DNA from 2 places in the Nesterenkonia flava genome. Region 1 is predicted to be linked to the other one. Evidence: predicted binding sites of a transcription regulator. Region 1 holds the regulator's gene; the other holds the start of a gene.
What was found. The regulator HrcA, encoded in region 1, represses chaperone genes, less so after heat shock. The targets are predictions, from matches to a motif close to TTNGCACTCGNNNNNNNCGAGTGCNAA.
Positions count from the first base shown of each region.

Region 1 (3,410 bases):
TGCCCCAGCACCAGGACGTTGCCGCGGGCTCCCGGCAGGGACATCGCGGCCTCCGCGATGCGCGTTTCCTTGGAGCCGCTGACCAGGTGGTCCAGCAGCACCCCGATGCGCCGCTGGGGGCCGGGCTGGAACGCTTCGATCGCCGCCACGAGGTCATCAGCTCCGTGGAGAGGTTCGACGACGATACCCTCCACGCGCAGGTCATAGCCCCACACTTTCTCCACCAGCTCCGCGTCGTGGGTCCCCTCAACCCAGATGCGGGAGGCGCGCGCGGTGCGGGCACGTGCAGTGGCCACCGCGAAGGAGCCTGAGGCGGTGCGCGTCGGGCCGGCCGCCGTCGTGGGCTGTGGTGCAGGGGGCGCCAGCTCCACGGGCTCGCCGTCAATGAGAAATCCGTGGCCGAGCGGAAACGCCCGGACCTTGCCGCGCCGGTCCTCCAGGCGAACCACCTGTACGCCGCCGGCCTTCTCGACTCCGATCACTGCTCCGACCCAGCCGGAGTCAGCCTCCTCCACCACCGTGCCGTGCTCAGCTGCCACGGAGGGCACCTGGCGGAACTGGCGTCGTCGTCTCTCACTCAGGTCCTGGGCGCCCCAGGAGGAGTAGTCGGTGAAGTTCGGTGTCACAGGCTCGGAGCCTAGCAACCGCGGGTGGCGGATGCTGGGCAGCAACGCACAAGCTTGTAGAATTAGCAGTCAAAGAACGCGAGTGCTAATGACTCAGCTCGGAGGTGTGACGTGTCGGATACCCGCAGGCTCCATGTGCTGCGCGCCATTGTGGAGGACTATGTCCACACCCGCGAGCCCGTGGGCTCCAAGGCCCTTGTGGAGCGCCATCACTTGGAGGTCTCGCCGGCCACGATCCGCAATGATATGGCCCATCTGGAAGAGGAGGGACTGATCATGGCGCCCCACACCTCCGCGGGGCGCATCCCCACGGATCAGGGGTATCGCCTGTTCGTGGACCGGATCACCGAGGTTCGACCGCTCTCAAAGGCTGAGCGCAAAGCCATGGATGCCCTGGTCGAGGCCGCCGACGACTATGAGTCCATGCTGGAGCAGACCGTGCGCCTGCTGGCTATGCTCACCAACCAGGTCGCGGTGATCCAGCACCCTCAGCAGTCCACGGCCAAGATCCGTCACGTGGACGTGGTGCAGATGAGCCCGCACAAGGCCCTGACCATCGTGATCCTCTCCTCCGGCAGGGTGGAGCAGCGCATGGTCACGCTGTCGGATGACATCGACGAGGATTCCCTGCACCGCATCGGCCAGCGGCTCTCCGAGCAGCTCTACCACCGGTCTGCATCAGCCACCCCGCTGCCCCTGGATGAACTGATCGGCTCCGTGGAGCCGGCGCTGCAGCCGCCCATGGCGGTCATCGCCAACGCCGTAGAGGCCATTCTTGAGGCGGGGCGAGTGGATCGCATCATCATGGCCGGGACTGCTAACCTCGCCAAGTCGGGCGGTGACCTGGGACCGGCCATCGGACCCATCCTGGAAGCGCTCGAGGAGCAGGTCGTGCTGCTGCGGCTGCTGCACGAGATGCAGCAGGATCAGCGGGGGCTCTCCGTGGCCATTGGTCGGGAGACCTCCCACGACTCCCTGGCCGAGACCTCTGTGGTTGCCGCGGAGTACGTCACGACCGGCCCCGGGGGTGAGGGCGCCAAGCTCGGCGTCGTCGGCCCCACGCGCATGGACTACGGCTCCACCATGTCCGCGGTCCGTGCCATGGCCCGATACCTGTCCCGCATACTCTCTGAAGGGTGAGAACCAACACGCATGAGCTCTGACTACTACGAGGCGCTCGGCGTCAGCCGCGACGCATCGGCCGAGGAGATCAAGAAGGCCTACCGCAAGAAGGCCCGCAAGCTCCATCCCGATGTGAACCCTGGAGAGGACGCCGAAGAGCAGTTCAAACTCCTGGGCACCGCCTACGAGGTCCTCTCCGATCCGGAGAAGCGCCGGAACTACGACACCACGGGCGACCCCAACGGACGGCCGGCCGGCGGATTCGGCGGTGCAGGAGGTGGCGGATTCGGCGGGTTCAGCGACATCTTCGAGACCTTCTTCGGGGGAGGAGGATCCGGCGGTCCTGCCTCGCGCACCCGGCGGGGCCAGGACTCTTTGATCCGTGTGCGCATCGACCTGCGCGATGCGGTCTTCGGGACCACCAAGGAGATCGAGGTCGAGACTGCTGTGACCTGCAGTGAGTGCAACGGCTCCTGCATGCGCCCGGGCACGACGCCGACCACCTGCCCCGACTGTCACGGGCAGGGACAGATCCAGCGGCCCATGCGCTCCATCCTCGGCACCGTCATTCAGACTCAGACGTGCGCCCGATGCGCTGGCTTCGGCAACATCATTGAGGACCCGTGCCAGGAGTGCGACGGGCAGGGCCGGGTGCGTGAGCGCAAGAGCCTGAAGATCAAGATCCCTGCCGGGGTGGATAAGGGTAACCGCATCCATCTGGCTGGCGAGGGCGAGGCCGGGTTGGCCGGAGGGCCTGCGGGCGATCTCTTTGTTGAGGTCGACATCCGACCCCACGAGGTCTTCACGCGGCGAGGCAATGACCTGCATGCGACCGTGACCGTGCCGATGACTGCCGCGGCCCTGGGCACCACCGTGACGCTGGAGACCTTCGACGGCGAGGAGGAGGTCGAGGTCAAGCCGGGCACGCAGTCCGGCCAGGTCCTGACTCTGCGCGGCAAGGGCGTATCGCACCTGCGCGGCTCGGGCCGGGGCGATCTGAAGATTCACCTGAAGGTGGAGACGCCCACGAAGCTCACCGACAAGCAGCGTGAGCTGCTGCGGATGCTGGCCGAGGAGCGCGGCGAGGAGCTCGGCGAATCCACCACCGAGCATCGCGGGGTATTCGCGAAGCTGCGTGAGGCCTGGGACTCCCTGTGACCGCGCCCCTGTTCCATCTCACCCCCGATGCCCTGCAGGAGGCTGCAGTGGGACAGACCGTGGTGCTCGATGGAGCTGAGGGCCACCATGCGGCGACCGTCATGCGTCTGGGGGTGGGGGAGCAGGTCCTGCTCTCGGACACCCGGACCCGACGAGTTGCCGGCGTCGTGGTGGAAACCGGGTCCGGGGCCCTCACCGTGGAGGTCCGCGAAGTTCATGATGAGTCAGAGCCCCTGCCCCGGCTGGTGCTCGTACAGGCTCTGGCCAAGGACCGGCGCGACCTGCAGGCGGTGGAGTCCGCCACGGAGCTCGGGGTCCACGCCGTGATTCCCTGGCAGGCAGAGCGCTCCGTGGCACGTTGGAAGCAGGGGCGGGAGGCGAAGAAGCACGCCGAATGGGTCAACATCGCCGTCACCGCCGCCAAACAGACCCGCCGGACGTCGATTCCGGACGTCAGGTCCCTGCACACCACCGCGCAGTACGCGGCTGCCGTGCGGGAAGATT
Region 1 is NZ_JAVKGT010000001.1:149,397-152,806, reverse strand. It holds gene RH857_RS00715 (DUF3097 family protein) at 1-626, opposite strand, end outside; gene hrcA (heat-inducible transcriptional repressor HrcA) at 738-1,766, shown strand; gene dnaJ (molecular chaperone DnaJ) at 1,779-2,906, shown strand; gene RH857_RS00700 (16S rRNA (uracil(1498)-N(3))-methyltransferase) at 2,903-3,410, shown strand, end outside.

Region 2 (3,410 bases), on a different contig from region 1:
TGGCCGGTCTCTTCCAGCTCTTCAACGCGCTGATCATCATTCTGGCCATCGCCGCAGGCATTGTGCTCGGCGACGTCATGATGCGGCCCTTCACCTCCTCACTACAGTCCAACGAGCGGGCCCGCGGCCGCCGCCGCTAGGGTCCCGACGACGCCCCCGTGTGCTAGCGCGGTGGTGACGTTTCCGCTCGGGGGCTGCTAGGAGATTCGCCAGTCGATGGGTGCGGAGCCCAGTTCCTTCAGCGCCGCATTGGTCCGGGAGAACGGTCGGGACCCGAAGAACCCGCGGCTGGCGGACAGAGGTGAAGGATGCGGGGAGACGATGACGCGGGTGTGCGCCCCGGACTCGAGAAGTGGCTGCAGCTGGCGCGCCTGGGCTCCCCACAGGATGGAGACGAGAGGCTGACCCCGCTCCACCAGTGCGCAGACCGCCGCTTCGGTGATCTGCTCCCAGCCCAGGCCACGGTGCGACGCCGGAGCCCCAGCGGTCACCGTCAGGACCCGGTTGAGCATCAGCACGCCTTGGTCCGCCCACGCGGTGAGGTCCCCGTGGGCGGCTGGCTCGATCCCCAGGTCACTGTGCAGCTCCTTATAGATGTTCTGCAGGCTCCGCGGCAGAGGACGCACATCGGCAGCGACGGCAAAGGACATGCCGATCGGGTGGCCGGGGGTCGGATAAGGGTCCTGTCCGATGACCAGAACCCGAACGTCCTGAAACGGCTGGCGGAACGCGCGCAGGATGTTCTCGGGTGCGGGCAGGATCTGTTCACCGGCCTGCCGCCGGGCCGTGAGGGCTTCGGCGACGGACGCGAACTGCTGAGTCTGGGAGGCCAGGGCGGTCTCCCAGCCGGCTTCCAAGGGTGCAATGAGATTCTCTGAGACACTCACCCGTTCCACTGTAGCGGTGGGGCGGATATGCGCGGCTCAGCGCCGCCTGCGCCGTAGGATGGGTGCGAATGCAAGCACCACGTGAGGACGACACCCCATGAGCCAGTTCCCCCATGATGAGTTCGACGACGTCCCCCCGTACAAGCAGGGGGAGGCTGGAAAGCACCGCGCGCCCGGCGCCGCTGCCGCCAACGGTGTCTCGGGTGGGGGTCTGAAGTGGATCGGCCTGCTGGCCGCCTTCTGCCTGTTCGTCGGTGCCTTCGCCTACTTCATCCTTCCGCTGTTCACCGGCGATGACGAACCTGAGGCCGCGGACGAGACCCAGGAGACCGAGCAGGAGCAGCCCGCCGAAGGCGAGGAGGGTGCCGAGGGCGAAGAAGGTGCCGAAGGGGAAGAAGGCACTGAAGGGGAGGCCGACGCCGCGGGCGAGGCTGATATGGACTTCCCCATCTACGTCTACAACTATGACGGCACCCCGGGGGTGGCTGGCTCCGTGCGTTCCCAGCTGGAGAATGCTGGTTTCAACGTCACGGGCCAGGACAACTGGAGCTCGGGCTGGAACACCTGCGGCGAGACCGCACCCGTGGTGGTCCACCCGCCGGCAGAAGAGGCCACCGCGGCCCAGATCGCTGCTGAGCTCGGTGCCGCAACCTGTGCCAGCGACGGCTGGACTGAGGCCGGCATCATTGCCGTAGCGGTGGGGGCCGAGAGCGCGCAGTAGCCCCCGTTATCCCCAGGTTTTTCGCCCCCGGCGCAATGCGACCGGGGGCGAACTGCATCCACGGTCATGGCGCGCCTTTATCCCTTCCGTTAGCTCTCTAGCGTCTTGCACTCCATTCGGGCGCGGCCCACGCCGAGCTGGGCGCGCCGCGGGTCCCTTCGCCCTCACTTTCCCGCCGAGTGCAAGCCTTCTTAGTGTCTTGCACTCGGCGGGGGAGAGTGCTAAAAATTGGACTAGCACTCTCGTGTCGAGACTGCTAAGCAGCAGAACCTGACAGGTGAGGCCGTATGACGTCTCCGGTGACGCGGAGACTGGCCGTCCGTCGCGGGCATCTGACAAGGTTCGACCGGAGAACGTCACTGTTCGTCAGATATCTAGGTCCAGGAAGGACACGTGCCATATGGCTAAGACCATTGCATTCGACGAAGAGGCCCGCCGCGGCCTCGAGCGGGGTCTGAACACCCTCGCCGACGCCGTCAAGGTCACCTTGGGCCCCCGCGGCCGCAACGTTGTGCTCGAGAAGTCCTGGGGTGCCCCCACCATCACCAACGACGGTGTCTCCATCGCTAAGGAGATCGAGCTCGAGGATCCCTACGAGAAGATCGGCGCCGAGCTCGTCAAGGAAGTCGCCAAGAAGACCGACGACGTCGCTGGCGACGGCACCACCACCGCTACCGTTCTTGCCCAGGCCCTCGTCAAGGAAGGCCTGCGCAACGTGGCCGCTGGCGCTGATCCGGTGGGCCTGAAGCGCGGCATCGACAAGGCCGTGGAGGCCGTCACCGCCGAGCTGTTCCAGTCCGCCAAGGAGATCGAGACCACCGAGCAGATCGCTGCCACCGCCTCCATCTCCGCTGCCGACAAGCAGATCGGTGAGCTGATCGCCCAGGCCCTGGACAAGGTGGGCAAGGAAGGCGTCATCACCGTCGAGGAGTCCAACACCTTCGGGCTCGAGCTGGAGCTCACTGAGGGCATGCGCTTCGACAAGGGCTACCTCTCCGGCTACTTCGTCACCGACGCGGAGCGCCAGGAAGCAGTTCTGGAGGACCCCTACATCCTCATCGCCAACTCCAAGATCTCCTCCGTGAAGGATGTCATCGGCATCCTGGAGCAGGTCATGCAGTCCGGCAAGCCCCTGCTGGTCATCGCCGAGGACGTTGAGGGCGAGGCTCTGGCAGCTCTGGTCGTCAACAAGCTCAAGGGCACCTTCAAGTCCGTGGCCGTGAAGGCCCCCGGCTTCGGTGACCGCCGCAAAGCCATGCTGGCCGACATCGCCATCCTCACCGGCGGTCAGGTCATCGCCGAAGAGGTCGGTCTGAAGCTGGAGAACGCCACCCTCGACCTGCTGGGCACCGCCCGCAAGGTGGTCGTCACCAAGGACGAGACCACCATCGTGGAGGGCGCAGGCGACGCCGACGAGATCGCCGGTCGCGTCAACCAGATCAAGGCTGAGATCGAGCACACCGACTCGGATTACGACCGCGAGAAGCTGCAGGAGCGGCTGGCCAAGCTGGCCGGCGGCGTGGCCGTCATCAAGGCCGGTGCTGCCACCGAGGTGGAGCTCAAGGAGCGCAAGCACCGCATTGAGGACGCTGTGCGCAACGCTAAGGCCGCTGTGGACGAGGGCATCGTCGCCGGCGGCGGCGTGGCCCTGATCCAGGCCGGCAAGCGCGCCTTCGAGTCCCTCTCCCTGGAGGGCGATGAGGCCACCGGTGCCAACATCGTCAAGGTCGCCATCGAGGCTCCGCTGAAGCAGATCGCCATCAACGCAGGCCTGGAGGCCGGCGTCGTGGCGGAGAAGGTCA
Region 2 is NZ_JAVKGT010000030.1:24,626-28,035, forward strand. It holds gene RH857_RS10820 (threonine/serine exporter family protein) at 1-140, shown strand, start outside; gene RH857_RS10825 (uracil-DNA glycosylase) at 198-887, opposite strand; gene RH857_RS10830 (LytR C-terminal domain-containing protein) at 985-1,608, shown strand; gene groL (chaperonin GroEL) at 2,009-3,410, shown strand, end outside.
Region 2: groL (chaperonin GroEL) is a predicted target of HrcA. The motif match lies at 1,842-1,868, and genes of this name have one in related genera.